Regions from separate parts of the Colwellia sp. NW0002-52-1 genome, predicted to be linked through region 1. Evidence: predicted binding sites of a transcription regulator. Region 1 holds the regulator's gene; each other region holds the start of a gene.
The links. Region 1 encodes LexA, which represses DNA repair genes until DNA is damaged. Its sites were predicted from a motif close to TACTGTATNNNNATACAGTA; they were not measured.
Positions count from the first base shown of each region.

Region 1 (4,685 bases):
TCAAGGCTAGTAGCGCGAAAACTATGATCTTCTTCCGCACCGGCACTAAAACAATAACCCATGGCCTGATCTCTTAAACAATGACCATCTTCTAAGGTGAGAATTTTTTGATTATGTAAATCATCAAAGGTTACCAATGAACGCTCTGCCATTGCATGAGATGCAGATGTAGCCATTACCAGAGGCTCGTTAAATAAATCGTAGCGTTCAAAACGTGCCATTTCGGGTAGCCAAGGCAGAATCAAAACATCAAGCTTGCCCGTTTCTAATTCTTGCAGTAAATCTTGCGTTCTGTTTTCATGTAAATAGAAATTTATTTTGGTTAGATTACTGTTCAACTCCGGCATAATGTGCGGCAGGATATAAGGGGCAAGTGTAGGAATTAACCCGATATGTAAATCACCTGAAAGCGGGTCAAGTAAGGCTTTAGCTGCTTCTTCAAAGTTATTTGCCGCAGTTAATACTTGCTGCGCTTGCTGCACAAGTTTTTCACCCGCTGGCGTTAACATAACATTACGCGGTTGCCGCTCAATTAAAGTTAACTTAAGGCGCTGTTCTAACTTTAAAATTTGCCCACTCAGCGTTGGTTGACTTACAAAACACGCATCGGCCGCATGACCAAAGTGTTTGTAGTGACCGATAGCCGTTAGGTATTCTAGGTCGCGAATTTTTATCATAGTTACAGTCTATGGTTACCTGAAAATTAATAGCTACAATATATTAACTGAAGCGAGTCAATTTAGCGAAATGCTAATCTTCACTAGGGAGTTTTTTGCTAAACCTACCTTTGAATTGATTCAATATTTTTATAGCGATACTAAACATATTATTGCCGGTTATTAATACTGAAGGTTAGCTTATATCCATAAATCATTTTGCGCGGTGAGCTTACCCGTTGCCTCACCCGTATTTACAACTCCTTTAGGTTCTATAATCATGATTTTGCATTCAGCATTAGCTACAGGCTTATGCTCTACACCTTGAGGGATTACGTACATTTCGCCAGCCTCTAACGTTACAAGGGTATCTCGAAATTCGATGCTCAGTGTACCTTCAATAACTATAAAAACTTCATCAGTATCAGGGTGGTTATGCCAAACAAACTCGCCTTCAACTTTAACCAGTTTAAATTGATAATCATTCATTTCAGCTATTACACGAGGAGACCAATGGTCGGAAAATTTAGTAAATTTCTCTTTAAAATTAATAACTTTAGATTGCATACTCACTTCTTTATGTTTATCGGTTATTTATTAATGTTACATTATTTCAGCGCCTTAGGAACAATTAATGCCTGATTTAATGAAAGTGCAGGATTGGTTTTATTGGTGTTTATAGCCGCTAAAATAATAAAACCGCTTAATACCATAACAATAAAATCTTGCGTTTACTCTAGGCCTGTATACAATAACAGTAATACTGTTTAAAAATACAGGCTTAACCATCAGTCGCTTAAGGAATGAAAATGCGCCCTTTAACACCTAGACAACAGCAGATATTTGATCTGATCAGAGAGAAAATAGCCGATACAGGTATGCCGCCAACACGTGCTGAAATTGCGACTAATTTTGGTTTTAAGTCAGCCAATGCCGCAGAAGAGCATTTGAAAGCACTGGCGAAAAAGGGTTATATAGAGATGTTGCCTGGTACATCGCGTGGTATTCGCCTTGCAGAAGAATTTATGGAAGAAGATGGTTTACCGCTTATTGGGCGTGTGGCTGCCGGCGAACCTATTTTGGCGCAAGAGCATGTAGAGCAACATTATAAAATTGATGGTAGTTTATTTCATCCTGCTGCAGATTATTTATTGCGTGTAAATGGCGAAAGCATGAAAGACATTGGGATATTAGACGGTGATTTATTAGCCGTGCACCAAACAACTGATGTGCAAAGTGGCCAAGTTATTGTAGCCAGAGTTGAAGACGATGTAACCGTTAAGCGCTTTAAACGTGAAGGCAACGTGGTTTATTTGCATGCCGAAAATGAAGACTTTGAACCTATTAAAGTGGACTTACGTTCGCAGCAGTTCAATATTGAAGGGTTGGCAGTCGGTGTAATTAGAGCTGCCGATTGGATGTAATTGTAATAAAACGTTAAATTTTTTCATCATTTTAAATCCAGCAACTTTAAATCCTGCAATATAATACAGATTAAACTCGTTTTTTTTTGAAATCATTCGGTTTAATCTGTTTTTTTATCTATCTTTCCCCCGCCATTTTTATCTTATTTTTGTTAACGACTAAAATACACATTTTACTTTAAATTCTCGTGAGTTGTAGATTTTTTATACAGATTTATTTTGGTGTTGATTATTTATTATTCAGTGTAAAAAAATCAACTTGAACAATAAATAAACATTCAGCATAACCTTTTAGAAATGGACCTTTCATTCAGTTTAGGGTTATTACTCTATTGTATTTATTAGTTTTTATTTTCAATGCATTTGAAATTTTAAATTGACCCCGATCAACTTTTAAGTAATTCTAGTCTAGAAAACGTACAAACATAACAATAGGGCGTACTTGACCGTTGTCGAATAATACGTCACTTAAATAATAATAAATGTATGCGCAAAACAGCCGGCTTTCATGATGAAACTGTGTTGTTTTGCCTTAAAAGGGTGAAGGAGATGTCGAGTGAAAAGACGTAACCTAGGTATGCTGTTGCTAGGGGGCTTGTTGTCTAGTTCGGTTTGGGCAGATATGCCGCTGAACTTAACCAAAGGCGTTACAGATGTCAGTAGAGACGTATATGATTTACATATGTTGGTGCTCTATATCTGTACTGCTATTGGTGTTGTAGTATTTGGTGCCATGTTTTGGTCTATGGTTTTTCACCGTAAATCAAAAGGCTTTAAGCCAGCAACCTTCCATGAAAGCACAAAAGTTGAAATTCTCTGGACGGCAATCCCTGTCGTCATACTAATCGCTATGGCTGTTCCTGCCACTATAACGCTCATTGATATGGAAAATAACGATGATGCCGATTTAACTATTCAAGTTACTGGCTCCCAGTGGAAGTGGCATTATAAGTACTTCGATCAAGATATCGAATTCTATTCCGTACTTTCTACACCACGTGAACAGTACGAAAACCAAGATGGTACTTCAGCCGATAAAGGTGAACATTACCTGCTCGAGGTTGATCGCCATTTAGTAATTCCTACTAACAAAAAAGTACGTTTTGTTATTACCTCTGATGATGTTATTCACGCGTGGTGGGTGCCAGCATTTGCGGTTAAACAAGATGCTAACCCAGGTTTTATTAATGAAGCTTGGACCAAAGTAGATGAACCTGGAATTTATCGAGGCCAATGTGCTGAGCTGTGTGGTAAAGATCATGGTTTTATGCCGATTGTTGTAGAAGTTAAATCTGAAGCTGATTATGCGATTTGGCTTGATGAACAAAAGCAACTTAAAGCTAATGCTGCAGCTGCTGAGGCCGCGTCATTAAATGCTTCTGTACCTTTAGAAGAGTTAATGCAACTGGGTGAAACCACTTACACTGCTTATTGTGCGGCTTGTCATCAAGTGAGTGGCCAAGGTTTACCACCAGCATTTCCAGCACTTAAAGGCAGTGCCATTGCAACTACAGGCCCAGTTAGTGAGCACATAGATATTGTGTTCAATGGTAAAGCGGGCACAGGTATGCAAGGTTATGGAAAGCAACTCAGCTTAAAAGAAATCGCGGCAGTGGTTACCTACGAGCGTAATGCTTGGGGTAATAATACTGGTGATGCGGTACAAGCTGCTGATGTTAAAACTGTCTCGGGCGGTGAAGATGCAAGCATCTTAGGCGCTGTTGAAGATGCCGTTGAAAATGTTGCAGAACAAGTAACAGAAGTAGTTGAAGAAATTATACCAGCCGAAGATTTAGCCAAGGTTTATAGCGAAGCTGAATTAATGACCATGGGTGAAGAAGTTTATATGGCATCTTGTGCTGCTTGTCATCAAGCTAATGGAACAGGTATGGCACCGGTATTTCCTGCACTGGTAAATAGCCCCATTATTAAAGGCGACGTAAAAGTACATCTCGACATGGTACTGAACGGAAGTAAGAAAAATCCAGCGATGGCGGCATTTGCTAGCCAATTAACTAAAACGCAAATTGCTGCGGTTGTAACTTATGAGCGAAATGCTTGGGGTAACAATACCGGTGATTTAGTCCAGCCAGCAGATGTTGCTGCTAGCGCGAAGTAGGGAGGCGTTATAATGACTACAGATGTAATTAATGATCAATCAGAACATGATCCACATGACGGTGATCACCATGATCATAAAATGACCGGCCTGAAACGCTGGTTATATACTACTAACCACAAAGACATCGGATCGATGTACTTATGGTTCTCATTTATTATGTTTTTAACTGGCGGTGTTATGGCGCTAGTTATCCGCGCTGAGTTATTTCAGCCTGGTTTACAAATAATTGAGCCTGACTTCTTTAACCAAATGACGACTGTACACGGTCTTATCATGGTTTTCGGTGCAATAATGCCAGCCTTTACAGGTTTAGCTAACTGGATGCTACCTATGATGGTAGGTGCGCCAGACATGGCATTGCCACGATTGAATAACTGGAGTTTTTGGATTCTCCCATTTGCTTTCGCTATTTTATTGTCGACTTTCTTTCTAGAAAGTGGCGCGCCAAACTTCGGTTGGACCTTCTACGCACCATTATCAACA
Region 1 covers NZ_BAAJLU010000007.1:106,537-111,221, reverse strand. Annotated here, with positions in the region: gene oxyR (DNA-binding transcriptional regulator OxyR) at 1-677, opposite strand, end outside; gene AC27H3_RS09150 (cupin domain-containing protein) at 858-1,223, opposite strand; gene lexA (transcriptional repressor LexA) at 1,466-2,080, shown strand; gene coxB (cytochrome c oxidase subunit II) at 2,658-4,199, shown strand; gene ctaD (cytochrome c oxidase subunit I) at 4,212-4,685, shown strand, end outside.

Region 2 (4,685 bases), on a different contig from region 1:
AGCGATAGATACCACCATTCAGCTAAGCTACAACAAGTTATTTTTCCCTATTAATGACGCGATTAAAAGCAAAGGTATTGATACGATTGAATTAGTTAACGGTGTTGCCATTGCTTATGGTTTAACAAATGATGCCGGCTTCCTAGATATTGCTAAACAGCAAAATGAAATTATATTAACCGGCGATGGCTTAAAAGTGGCACAGGCATTAGACCAACAGCTTGAAAAACCTTATCTGTTTAAATCTGAAGCGTTTGGTGATGGTAACGACGGTAAGCAAGGTGCTTTGGTAGTTATGCGCCAAAACGTTGCTGGTGAACAAGCCGTTTTATTTAAGCCTACAGGACAAGGTTTAGGACATGGCCATTTTGATAAACTTACTTGGCAGTTTTACGATAAAGGCGCTGAAATAGTATCAGACTACGGTGCTGCAAGATTTTTAAATGTTGAAGCTAAATTTGGTGGTAGATACTTACCTGAGAACCAAACGTGGGCAAAGCAAACGGTTGCTCACAATACCGTAGTGGTTGATGAAAGATCACACTTTAACACCAATGTTAAAGTGGGTAATGCTAATCATCCTGAGTTATTGTTTTTTGAAAAAAATGACCACGTTATAATGAGCTCAGCAACCATTGATACTGCTTACGAAGGTGTAGAGTTAAAGCGCACAATGGCGTTAATTAAGCTGCCGTTAAAGCATAAATCTGGCTTAGAACAATCGCTAGTGGTTGATGTATTTGATATAAAATCAAAAGCAGCACATCAATATGATTTACCTGTTCACTATAAAGGTCACTTAATTAGCACTGATTTTGCGTTAGACACGCAGCTGACAAGTTTACCTGTTCTTGGTAAAGAAAATGGTTATCAACATTTATGGTTAAAAGCACAAGCACAACCCAAAGCAGGTTTATCTCAGATTACTTGGCTAAACGATAATGGCCGATTCTATACTAGTTCAGCGGTTATGGATGGTGATTCAACTATCATGTTTACTCAAATTGGCGCTAACGATCCGCTATTTAACTTGCGTAATGAAAATGCTTTTATCAACCGTAAAACTCATGCTAAAAACCATACTTTTGTTAGCGTGTTAGAACCTCATGGTGAATATAATCCATCAAAAGAGTTTACGATTTCAGCGGTCAGTTCAATTGAACAGCTAACGCATAAGAAAGTTAACAATATTGACGTAATTGAAATTAGCCTTGTTGGTAACCAACACTATGTATTAGCCTTTAATTCAGCTGAAAGTATCAAAGCAAAGCAATTAAACAGCTTTTCACATAACGGTGAAAACTATCAATTCAATGGCCGCTTTAAATTGTTTACCCTAACGAATAAGTAGTTAATCGTTAACGTAATAATCAGCAAAAGCTACGAATACCCAAAGTAGCTGTTGCTGATTATATTCTTTTTTAGTAACAACATCTCTGCGTTTACCCCCTAAAATGCTGCCAATTTTTTTCAGCATAATATCGAAATAAAACACGTTTATTTACTTAAAATCTTGTCTGTTGCTTTAACCACTTAGTTCTATATTATTCGATCAAACAACTTGAAACGAAAACATTAAATCTAAATAAAACCGATAGCTCCACTGCCATGTTTATCAATTAATTATTTACGACCTGTCCTTACTTAAAGCTGTTTACAGGGAGCACTTAATATAATTTTCTGTTAGTATCATTTTCAATAATTACATTACTTACCTTAAGCTTTATACTTGATATTAAATTTCCATTTTTATCAAATATTAGCGCTTTATTTTGTCTAGACTCACAGCTTAGATAAATGGCTAGTCCTTATTCACCTTGTAAAATCTGAATAAGGAGAATAAATATATCAACATTAAATACAAAGCTTTAGTGTATAACTCAACAGATAAAAACATATAAAATGACTGAATCAGAACTCTCCAAACACACTCCTATGATGCGTCAGTACCTGACAATTAAAGCCGAATTTCCTAATATTTTAATTTTTTATCGTATGGGCGATTTTTATGAATTGTTTTTTGATGACGCTAAAAAAGCAGCTGATTTACTCGATATTTCATTAACTGCGCGTGGAAAAACCGGTGGAAATGCAATACCAATGGCGGGGGTGCCGTATCATGCGGTTGATGGTTATTTAGCTAAGTTAGTTAAATTAGGCGAATCTGTTGCTATTTGCGAACAAATTGGTGATCCAGCAACCAGTAAAGGTCCGGTAGAGCGAAAAGTGGTTCGAGTAGTTACGCCAGGTACTGTTAGCGATGAAGCTTTACTGAGTGATCGACAAGATAATTTAATTGTGGCTATTCATCAAACATCACAAGGCTTTGGTCTTGCTTATTTAGATATGACCAGTGGTCGTTTTGTTTTAGTAGAACCTAGAACTGAAGAACAAGTTCAAGCTGAGCTGCAACGTTTATCGCCGGCAGAGTTACTCTACCCTGAATCCTTAGCTGCCAATAATATTGTTGCTGGCCGAAAAGGACTTCGCCGTCGCCCCGATTGGGAATTTGATCTAGAAACCAGTAAAACCCTACTGAATAAACAATTTGGCACTCAGTCTTTGTCAGGCTTTGGTGTTGAAGACAAACCTTTAGGCATCGCGGCAGCAGGTTGTTTATTTCAATATGTAAAAGATAGTCAGCGTATTCCGTTACCTCATATAAGATCTATTATTGGTGAAAGCGCATCAAGTGCCGTTATTCTTGATGCTGCTACTCGTCGAAACTTAGAGTTAACACAAAACCTCCAAGGTGGTAATGAAAATACTTTAGCTTCGATTTTAGATAAAGCCGCTACACCTATGGGTTCAAGGCTACTTAAACGATGGTTGCACTTTCCGTTGCGTGATCTTGTTGCGCTAAACAACCGTCAAAGTGCGATTGAAAATATCTTACAGCAAGACTTATCTTTTGAGCTTAATACTAACTTAAAACAATTTGGTGATATTGAACGTATCGTTGCACGAATAGCCTTAAGATCGGCTCGTCCTCGTGACTTCGCACGTTTACGAAATGCGCTAATGCATTTACCTGAACTACAAACACTTACCTCAAGCTGCTCACAAGTACATTTAGCGACGTTAATTAAGCAGTGTCAGCCAATTCCTGCGACTCAGGCGCTATTAGAAAGTGCAATTGTAGAAAACCCTCCGGTATTAATTCGAGATGGCGGTGTTATTGCTCCTGGCTACAATGAAGAATTAGATGTATTGCGTGATTTAAGCGATGGCGCTACAGAATTTTTAGCCCAACTTGAAGCAAGAGAAAAAGAACGTACAGGTATTCAATCCTTAAAGGTCGGTTACAATAAGGTTCATGGCTTTTATATTGAAATGAGCCGCAGCTCGGCGATTGATGTTCCTGATGATTATATTCGCCGACAAACGTTGAAAAACAACGAACGTTTTATTACTAACGAATTAAAACAGCATGAAGAAAAAGTGTTATCGGCTCAAAGTAAGTTTCTTGCTTTAGAGAAGCGCTTATATGAAGCACTGTTTGACCAAATAATGCCTGAATTAGAAAAGCTGCAATTACTGGCGCAATCTCTATCTGAAATAGACGTACTTAATACCTTTGCTGAGCGGGCTGAAACGCTAAACTACGTTAAGCCAATATTACAAGAAGAAAGCGGCATTGATATTGACGCTGGTCGACATGCTGTAGTTGAACAAATGACGACAGAGCCTTTTATTGCAAATCCTGTTGTCCTAAATAACAACAGAGAAATGTTGATTATTACTGGCCCTAATATGGGCGGTAAATCGACTTATATGCGCCAAACAGCCCTTATTGTATTACTTGCCCATATTGGGTGTTATGTACCGGCAAGTGCTGCAACCATTGGTATGGTCGATAGAATATTTACCCGTATTGGCGCGTCTGATGATTTAGCCAGCGGGCGCTCAACCTTTATGGTGGAGATGACAGAAACCGCCAATATTTTACATAACGCTACGAATAAAAGTTTAGTGTTATTAGATGAAATTGGTCGCGGCACCAGCACTTATGATGGTTTATCACTGGCTTGGGCTTGTGCTGAAATGTTAGCGATAAAAACCAAAGCTTTCACCCTTTTTGCAAGTCATTACTTTGAATTAACTTTATTAGCGGATCAAATTGAAACGCTAGCTAATGTACATTTAGACGCGGTTGAGCATGGAGACAGTATTGTCTTTATGCATACAGTACAAGAAGGCGCAGCCAGCAAAAGTTTTGGGTTACAGGTAGCACAACTTGCCGGGGTGCCAAAAAGCGTTATTCAACGAGCAAAGCAACGTTTAGCAGAGCTTGAAACCATGCAAGCTCCATCGGTTATGAATAACGAACCACAAGCATTTGAACAATTAAACTTAATGGATAGCAGTCATCCTGTTGTTGAACAATTAAGCACAATCGATGTGAATGATTTAAGTCCTAAAATGGCTTTAGACCTACTCTATAAATTAAAAGGTTTGCTGTAAAAACAAAAAGTTATACCAAGCTAATTAAATCAGCATTCTACTTTTTCATGAGAAAAAGCGGATAATGATAAGACATGACATTTTGCCAGTCGTTATTCCACTTGTTAGTTTTATAAGGCCGTAATTATTCATTTTACTCCTTAAAAATGAGCTACTCATTAATCAACTTGGTAGTAAGCTAAAGCACACCATAATATAGACCTAAAAAAACCAGCAATCGC
Region 2 covers NZ_BAAJLU010000001.1:87,741-92,425, forward strand. Annotated here, with positions in the region: gene AC27H3_RS00320 (heparinase II/III domain-containing protein) at 1-1,351, shown strand, start outside; gene AC27H3_RS00325 (hypothetical protein) at 1,352-1,495, opposite strand; gene mutS (DNA mismatch repair protein MutS) at 1,903-4,464, shown strand.
Region 2: a site for LexA is predicted at 1,870-1,889, ahead of mutS (DNA mismatch repair protein MutS). Genes of this name have one in related genera too.

Region 3 (4,685 bases), on a different contig from region 1:
TATAAGATTAATTTTTGCAAACCAGTAATGTTGAAATTCACTAATAAATATAAAGGCAATACAAAAAATAATTAAGCTGACAATGCTATTTCTAAAACCGCTGAAAAACTGAATCAAGCGTAACTCCAAGATATAATGTCGAAAAGTGCGAGCTATACGCTGCTAACATCAGCAGCTAAACGTTAATAACAATATTTTATTGAACAAGGCTTTGCAGTTAATCTGAAGATAATGCAATACCTGATTCTTTTTTTTCTTGTTTCAATTCTACCTGCTCTATTTTCTCAAAACGACTACTAATTTTATCGGCCGAGGTATGTATTTGCTTCACGTCACTGGCGGCTTGATCTATATGTTTTGCTAAATTTGCGAAACGCCCTTTAAAACGAGCGAAATCTGCAGAAAGATGTGATAAATGCGCTTGAATAACATGAATTTGTTTCCGGGTTGCTTCATCTTTTAGCACTGAACGCGCCGTTGTTAAAATCGCCATTAAGGTTGTTGGCGAAGCTAACCAAACACGCTTTTTATTAGCATAATCAACCAAATCACTATGGTGCGCATGAATTTCGGCAAAAATAGCTTCAGCCGGAATGAACATTACCGCGCCATCAGCCGTTTCCTTTTCAATTAAATATTTAGCACTGATATCATTAATGTGTTTTTTAATGTCGAGCTTAAATTGGCGTTCAGCCGCTTTTCGTTCAAATTCACCTAGCGTGTTATCAGCCATTTTTTTGTAACTTTCGAGAGGGAATTTAGAGTCAACCACCACATTCCCTGTTGGCGCAGGTAAAAATAAAATACAGTCGGCTATTTTACCGTTTGACAAGGTGTGCTGTAGCGCGAAGTGCTGCTCTGGTAAAACATTGCGAATTAAGGCATTAAGCTGTACCTCACCAAACGCTCCACGCGAACGTTTGTCTGACAATACTTCTTGTAAGCTAACCACATTAGTAGAGAGTTCAGTAATTTTTTTCTGCGCGTCATCAATTAACGCTAAACGCTGGAGAATATCATTAAAGGTTTTAGTGGTTTTTTCAAAGCCATCAGCTAATCGTTTTTCAACTTGGCCACTAATATCTTTCAGGCGGTTATCTGTTGAAACGGTAAGTTCATCAATTCTTTTCGCCATTTGCTCACTGGATAAATGCAAAGACTTAGCCATTTCTTCACGACCAAGTTTGGCCGTTTCAGTAAGTTGGGTGATAAGTTGCTCGGTAGCTTTACGCTGATTATCGCTAAAAGCAAGATGGTGCTCGTATAAGGTTTTTTTCAACGCTTCATTGTGGCTAAACAATTGTTGTACTTGTTTTTCACCTTGCTCACCATGTTGGCGTAATAGTTTTAATTTAAAATCTGAAATTTGCTGTTCAAAGTAAGTTTTTAGCTCGCTTTGTTGAGTAGCTAACTGTTGATGATTAAAGTTTAATTGCTGCTGCAGCTGTTGTTGATGACGGGTATTTACTTCATAGCTCAGGTTTACTTTATCGGTTAACTGTTGCAAAAGTTGTTGCTGTGCATTAAATGAGTTTTGCTGAGTTTTAATTTGCCTTAGCAGTAGCAATAAAATGATAACAACGCTCACCAACAACACTAACGCAGTAAAGATTAAAATAGGGAAGTTTTCTAATGCTAACCATGGAGAATTAAATAAAGAAGTCATTACGCAGCCAAACACTGTAAATATGAACAGTTATTAAAGCATACTTTATTGATAAGGTTAATAGTTATTTACTTTATGTAGGTGGGTAATGAAATAATATCTCGCATAATAGTCTTTGCTACTTTGAATAAATTAATGACATAAAAAAACGCCCATAATGAGCGTTTTTTATTGCTAGTAAATGACTAAATTAGCATTTACTTACCTTTTAATTTACTGTCAAGATCTTCAATTTTTGCTTGCCAAATAGCAGGGCCAGTTACATGCGCTGACTCACCTTGGCTATCAACAGCAACTGTTACAGGCATATCTTCAACTACAAATTCATAAATGGCTTCCATCCCCATATCTTCAAAAGCAACAACTTTCGCTTTCTTAATTGCTTTAGATACTAGATATGCTGCGCCACCAACGGCCATAAGATAGACCGATTTGTGATTTTTAATAGATTCAACAGTTTCAGGACCACGCTCTGCTTTACCAATAGTACCTAACAAGCCCGTTTGAGAAAGCATCATTTCAGTGAACTTATCCATACGAGTTGCTGTTGTTGGGCCTGCAGGACCTACTGCTTCTGTTCCAATAGCGTCAACCGGGCCAACGTAATAAATGAACTTGTCGGTGAAATCAACCGGCAGTTTTTCGCCCGCTGCTAACATTTCTTGAATTCGTTTATGCGCGGCGTCGCGACCCGTTAAAATAGTACCGCTAAGTAACACGGTTTCACCTGTTTTCCAGTCGCTAATATCTGCTTTTGAAAGCTCATCGACATTAACTCGGCGAACATTTTCGCCAACTTCCCAAGTAATTTCAGGCCAATCTTCTAGTTTAGGCGGTGTTAAATCTGCTGGGCCTGAGCCGTCAAGATGAAAGTGTACATGGCGCGTTGCAGCACAGTTAGGGATCATTACAACCGGTTTAGAGGCAGCATGTGTTGGTACCGACATAATTTTAATATCAACAACCGTTGTTAAGCCACCTAGTCCCTGAGCACCAATACCTAATTTGTTTACACGATCGTAAATTTCTAAACGTAATTCTTCTTCAGCATTCTCTGGACCACGGTCAATAAGCTCTTGAATATTTACCGGTTCCATCAAACTTTCTTTCGCTAAAACACCGGCTTTTTCAGCCGTACCACCAATGCCTATACCTAACATGCCTGGTGGACACCAACCTGCCCCCATTGTTGGTAGCGTTTTAACAACCCAATCAGCAATAGAGTCACTTGGGTTTAGCATCGCCATTTTCGATTTATTTTCACTACCGCCGCCTTTTGCTGCGATCATCACTTCAATGTGATCACCTGACACCATCTCAATATGCACTACAGCTGGTGTATTATCTTTTGTATTAATACGTTTACCCGCAGGGTCTGCAACAATTGAAGCACGTAATGGATTATCAGGATTTAAATATGCACGACGCGTTCCTTCATCTACCATTTGTTGTACTGTTAAATCAGTATTGTCCCACTGTACAGCCATACCCACTTTTACAAAGCAAGTTACAATGCCAGTATCTTGACAGATAGGTCGTTTACCATGAGCTGACATACGCGAGTTTATTAATATTTGCGCAATAGCATCTTTAGCTGCCTGACTTTCTTCTTTATGATACGCCTTTTCTAGCGCTTGAATAAAATCTAACGGGTGGTAGTAAGAAATATATTGCAATGCATCTGCAACGCTTTCGATTAAATCTTGTTGTTTAATAATAGCCATAACGGTCTCTTTTTTATTAATTGGGCGCGAGAAAAGTTGAAAGTTATAAATTTGCCGATATCATACCTTGCTTGTTAAATAGCTACCAGTATCAAATGGTCTATTAATTTACATTGTAATATTGTTAAGATATTTAAAGTCTTGTTATAAAGCCAATGGTATTCGCTATAGGTATAATGACTAAATATAAATTGTGTGAGAATACTTTGCCAGCCAAACCAGTAAATAAACTATCAAGTACATTATCAGCTAAACCGTTAACAAATATATTAGCGTTTAATAGCCAATCTCTTTTTGCCTCTATTGCCGATCAGCCTTGGGCTATGTGGTTAGACTCTAGTGAAAGTGAGCATATTGATAGCTGTTACGATATTTTAGTTTGGCAACCTATCATCACAGTAACTACCTTAGATAAAATAACCACGGTTAAAAATCTTCACACTAATAAACAATATCAAAGTGATCAAGACCCACTATTAATTGTGCAGCAAGAACAAAAGACGTGCTTTATTAACATTAAGCTACCGTCAATTGAATTACCATTCAAAGGTGGAGCTGTAGGTTATTTTTCTTACGATTTAGGTAAACGTTTTGAAGTAATAAAACAAAAAAATAATAAAGACATAGCTATACCCGAAATGTCTGTTGGTATTTATCAACAAGCGATTATTTTTGACCGAAAATCTCAACAAGTTTGGTTGCTATGCCTTGACGAAAAAAGATCAGAAATAGAAACACTTATTAATGATTTATTAAGTAAAAACATTAACAGCGATAAAGTAAGAACCGAAAATTTACACCAAACTGATTTTCAACTTACCACACCTTGGCAGTCAAATATGCAGCCTGAACAATATCGCGAAAAATTCGAACAAGTGCAAAACTATTTGCTCTCAGGTGATTGTTATCAAATCAACTTAGCACAGCGTTTCAGTGCACAATATACAGGTAATGAATTTCAGGCCTATTGCGCATTAAGGGCAGAGAACAAAGCTCCGTTCTCTGCTTTCCTTCGCTTTGAAAATAGTGCTATTTTAAGTATTTCGCCTGAACGCTTCTTAAAATTAGTTGATAATAAAGTACAAAGTAAACCGATTAAAGGTACTCGTCCTCGCCATGAAGATGCTGCAATCGATCTAGCCAATGCTGATGAACTCCAAAATGCCAGCAAAGATAAAGCAGAAAACTTGATGATCGTTGACTTATTGCGTAACGACATCAGTCGAGTTTGCACTCCGGGTTCGGTCAAGGTCCCAGCATTATTTGTTATTGAAAGTTTCCCAGCAGTACATCAT
Region 3 covers NZ_BAAJLU010000012.1:116,980-121,664, forward strand. Annotated here, with positions in the region: gene AC27H3_RS12750 (GGDEF domain-containing protein) at 1-117, opposite strand, end outside; gene AC27H3_RS12755 (DNA recombination protein RmuC) at 218-1,666, opposite strand; gene AC27H3_RS12760 (fumarate hydratase) at 1,864-3,390, opposite strand; gene pabB (aminodeoxychorismate synthase component I) at 3,567-4,685, shown strand, end outside.
Region 3: a site for LexA is predicted at 1,679-1,698, ahead of AC27H3_RS12755 (DNA recombination protein RmuC). Genes of this name have one in related genera too.

Region 4 (4,685 bases), on a different contig from region 1:
CAGCTGTATTTAGAATTTTAGGTATTAGCGATGAAGAAGCACAAGAAAAATTCGGCTTCTTGCTTGAAGCATTACAATATGGTGCTCCACCACATGCAGGTTTAGCATTTGGTTTAGACCGATTAGTCATGTTGATGACTGGCGCTAGTTCAATTCGTGATGTTATGGCATTCCCGAAAACAACAACAGCAGCATGTCCATTAACGAATGCTCCAGGCCATGCAAACCCTGCACAGCTTAAAGAATTAGGTATTGCTTGTTTAGAAAAAGAATCTGATACTGACGAAAAAGCTGAATAATTTTTTATCACTTGTAACACCAACTCATGGTGAGTGTTAAATTATTAAACGCACGCATAAAGGCTTTGACTTTATCCGTGCGTTTTTTTTCAGCAGTACTTAAATTAATAGTAAAGGTAGTTAAGTGAGCATAATTTTAGGCATTGATCCAGGATCGCGCATAACCGGTTATGGCGTTATTAAGCAATCAGGACGAAACTTTACTTATTTAGGTAGTGGCTGCATTAAGGCAATTACTGCAGGCGATGATTTAAGTATGCGCTTACAAACTATATTTGCAGGAGTAAGTGAGCTAATAGTGCAATTTCAACCTGATATGTTCGCCATAGAGCAAGTATTTATGGGGGTAAACCCAGGTGGCGCTTTAAAGTTAGGTCAAGCTAGAGGCGCGGCAATTGTCGCTGCGACAAATACCGGCTTAACCGTTGCGGAATACTCTGCGAGGCAGATAAAGCAATCGGTTGTTGGCACAGGCGCCGCAGATAAATCTCAGGTGCAGCACATGGTAAAAACTATTTTAAAATTACCCGGTACTCCGCAAGCTGATGCTGCAGACGCTTTAGCTGTGGCCCTATGCCACGCACATAGTTATGACTCAATAGGCAAGCTTTCAGGCCAAGCAAGTAAAACCGTTAGAGGCCGTTTGCGCTAACAAATTGTGCTTTTGCTAAGTAACCTGAACTCTGGCAGCACTTGCTCAAGGCTCCCTTTAAAACCATTATCTGCGTTAAAACGTCGATAAATAGCGCGCTATTCATCAACGTTTTGCCTTGGAAATGGTATAAAGTCAAGCATTGATGGTGTCTATTCGTGATGTTTACTTTGCTATAGCGCTTACTTTACCATCTAAGTTTTTGATTCACTTGAGTATCAAACACTCAATATCCCAGAATTCAGGTTAACTAAGTTCATTTGAGTGCGAAATATTTAACTATAGAAACTTTACTGTATAAATATCTAGTGGTATGGTGGCGACATAGATAATCTCGAGTAAAAAGGTTAAGTTGTGATTGGACGTTTACGTGGCACATTGATAGAAAAAATGGCCCCAGAAATTTTAATAGAATGTCATGGTATTGGCTACGAAGTTACTATGCCAATGACCAGTATTTATGCATTGGGTGAAGTTAACCAAGAAGCAACGTTATACACTCATTTTGTTGTTCGTGAAGATGCTCAGTTACTCTATGGCTTTGCTAATAAAGTCGAGCGAAAACTGTTTCGTTTATTGATTAAAGTTAATGGTGTTGGTCCAAAACTTGGTCTGGCAATTTTATCCGGTATGTCTGCTGATCAATTTGTTAGTTGTGTTATACAGGATGATTTAAGTACGATTGTTAAAATTCCAGGTGTTGGTAAAAAAACAGCTGAGCGCTTGTTAATTGAGATGCGTGATAAATTAAAAGATTGGCAAACCGACAGTAGTGATGCACTTGTTCATATGATGCCGACCGATGTTAACCAAGCCAATACTTTTGTTAGCGATAATAAAGGTGATGCAATTAACGCTTTGGTCTCTTTAGGTTATAGCCAACAACAAGCAGATAAAGCCGTTAAGTCAGTATTTGAAGCTAATAAAACCAGTGAAGACTTGATCCGCAATGCGTTAAAAGCCATGTTATAAGCAATATTAAAAAGCAAAGTTAAGTATCTAAAATTTAAATAAATTTATAAAGTATGGCGATTAACAACCATTCGCCGTTTCCAAAGAGTAATACATGATAGAAGCAGATCGATTAATTGAACCCGTAGCTAGCCGTGAAGATGAAACGGTTGATCGTGCTATTCGGCCTAAAATGTTGTCAGACTATACTGGGCAACAGCATGTAAAATCGCAGATGGAAATATTTATTGCAGCCTCCTTAAAAAGGGAAGAGCCGCTCGATCACCTGTTAATCTTTGGGCCTCCTGGATTAGGTAAAACAACCTTAGCGAACATTGTAGCTAATGAAATGGGCGTAAGTATTCGTACTACTTCTGGCCCCGTGTTAGAAAAAGCTGGCGACTTAGCAGCGCTATTAACTAATCTTGAAGAGAATGACGTGCTATTTATCGATGAAATTCATCGATTAAGCCCTGTCGTAGAAGAAATTTTGTACCCTGCAATGGAAGATTATCAATTAGATATTATGATCGGCGAAGGCCCTGCAGCACGTTCAATTAAACTTGATTTACCACCTTTTACTTTGATCGGGGCTACTACTCGAGCCGGAGCACTGACATCGCCGCTTCGTGATCGCTTTGGTATTGTTCAACGATTAGAGTTTTATAACACCCAAGAGTTAACTGAAATTGTCATGCGCTCCGCACATTTCTTGAATTTAGATATCGCACAGGCCGGCGCTTTTGAAGTAGCAAGACGATCTCGAGGCACACCTAGAATAGCAAATAGATTATTACGCAGAGTTAGAGATTACGCTGATGTAAAAACTAACGGTGTAGTAAGTAAAGCAACAGCAGCGAGTGCCTTAGATATGTTAGAAGTTGATAACGAAGGCTTTGATCTAATGGACAGAAAATTACTTGAAGCAATCATTGATAAGTTTTCTGGCGGTCCAGTAGGGCTTGATAACATTGCAGCTGCTATTGGTGAAGAACGTGAAACAATTGAAGATGTGCTAGAGCCCTATCTTATTCAACAAGGTTTTTTACAGCGAACTCCGCGCGGGCGAATTGCTACGAGTCGTGCTTATCTCCACTTTGGTTTAGATTTTCCAAGCTAACATACGATAAAACAAGAGAATGATCTTATCAATAAAAGCACCTTCAGGTGCTTTTTGTATTTTTAGTTTATATGAGTTATTTAAAACATAACCCGACGTGTTTAAAGTGCAAAACATTACAAAATTTCTCATCATAGAAAACGAACAAACATTTTAATCGTTGAATTTCAGACAAAAAAAAGCCCACATATTAATATGTGGGCCAACTTATAATGTAAGTTGATAGAAGGAAATGGGGTTCCTATAAATATTCAGAGAGAAAGGTAACAACACCTATTCAAAGCATTAAGGGCACAAGAATTTTCATTAGGGAAGTAAAATTCATGCGGTAGTCCAAAAAACAAGTGTATTTTAGTCCGGTGAGTCTCGTTGTTCAAACGAAAATAAATTATATTTATCATTAGAAAAACTAATGCGAAAAGGTAGGTTTCAAAATAAAAAATTATATCATCCTGATTTAATATTATTTATCTATGGCTATATTTACTGTTACTTAAGCGAGTTAAACTTTTTAACCGTACAATTTAATCTACCGCTTTTATAATAGGTAATTCTTTTAGTCTTGATAAATTAAGCAAAATAAATAACCACTTTCATAAATGCGAAAAGTTAATTTACGGCGTAGATAAAAGTTAAAACAATCTACTTTGTGAAAAAACTTAAAAACTATGTAGAGTCAGTTCATTTTAGTTTTGATTAACCAATTCATATAAACCGCAACAAAGTTAACTTTTGTTGAATTTGTTACAAAGAAACCATCTTAGCCCTTGTTACCCGTGAGCTTTATCTATTATGATAAGCATCTGAAATTTTATATCCCAATAACTAGAATATATTAAATGTCATTACTTAATTTTCAACACAAGGTTCGGGTTTATTATGAAGATACCGATGCTGGTGGCATTGTCTATTATGCGAACTATTTAAAATTTCTTGAGCGCGCAAGAACAGAATGGTTGCGTGAACTTGGTATTAATCAATCAATCTTTTTAGAACAAAACATCGGCTTTGTGGTCACAAAGGTTACGATGGAAAATAAAGCATCAGCAAAACTTGATGATTTATTAACAATTACCAGCACAATTAAACGTTTAAAATCTGCAAGTTTGATTTTTACGCAGGAAATTGTGAATCAAAATAACATGGTATTATGCACAGCTGAAATCAAAGTCGCCTGTGTGAATTTATCTATTGCTAAACCCTGTATTATTCCAAACAGCATATTAGGAGCATTAAAACGTGTCAGCTGAGATTTCATTTTTTGATTTATTTTTAGAAGCTAGTTTATTGGTTCAACTGGTAATGTTGACACTATTAGGTTTTTCAATTGCCTCGTGGACCATGATATTTCAACGCCGTAAAGTATTAATAGCAGCAAGGGCTCAATTACAAAACTTTGAAGATAAGTTTTGGAGTGGTGCTGATTTGAGCAAGTTATACAGCGAAGTGTCAGCCAAAGAACACGTTGACGGTATTGAAAATCTTTTTGTCTCGGGGTTTCGAGAATTTGCACGTTTGCGTAAATCTCACGCTTATGCTCCACAAGTTATTGTTGATGGTACCCACAGAGCAATGCGAGTAGCTTTATCGCGCGAGGTCGATAGCTTAGAAACTCACCTACCTTTCATGGCAACCGTAGGCTCAATAAGTCCTTATATTGGTT
Region 4 covers NZ_BAAJLU010000024.1:19,095-23,779, forward strand. Annotated here, with positions in the region: gene aspS (aspartate--tRNA ligase) at 1-299, shown strand, start outside; gene ruvC (crossover junction endodeoxyribonuclease RuvC) at 424-951, shown strand; gene ruvA (Holliday junction branch migration protein RuvA) at 1,306-1,923, shown strand; gene ruvB (Holliday junction branch migration DNA helicase RuvB) at 2,018-3,022, shown strand; gene ybgC (tol-pal system-associated acyl-CoA thioesterase) at 3,862-4,272, shown strand; gene tolQ (protein TolQ) at 4,262-4,685, shown strand, end outside.
Region 4: a site for LexA is predicted at 1,243-1,262, ahead of ruvA (Holliday junction branch migration protein RuvA). Genes of this name have one in related genera too.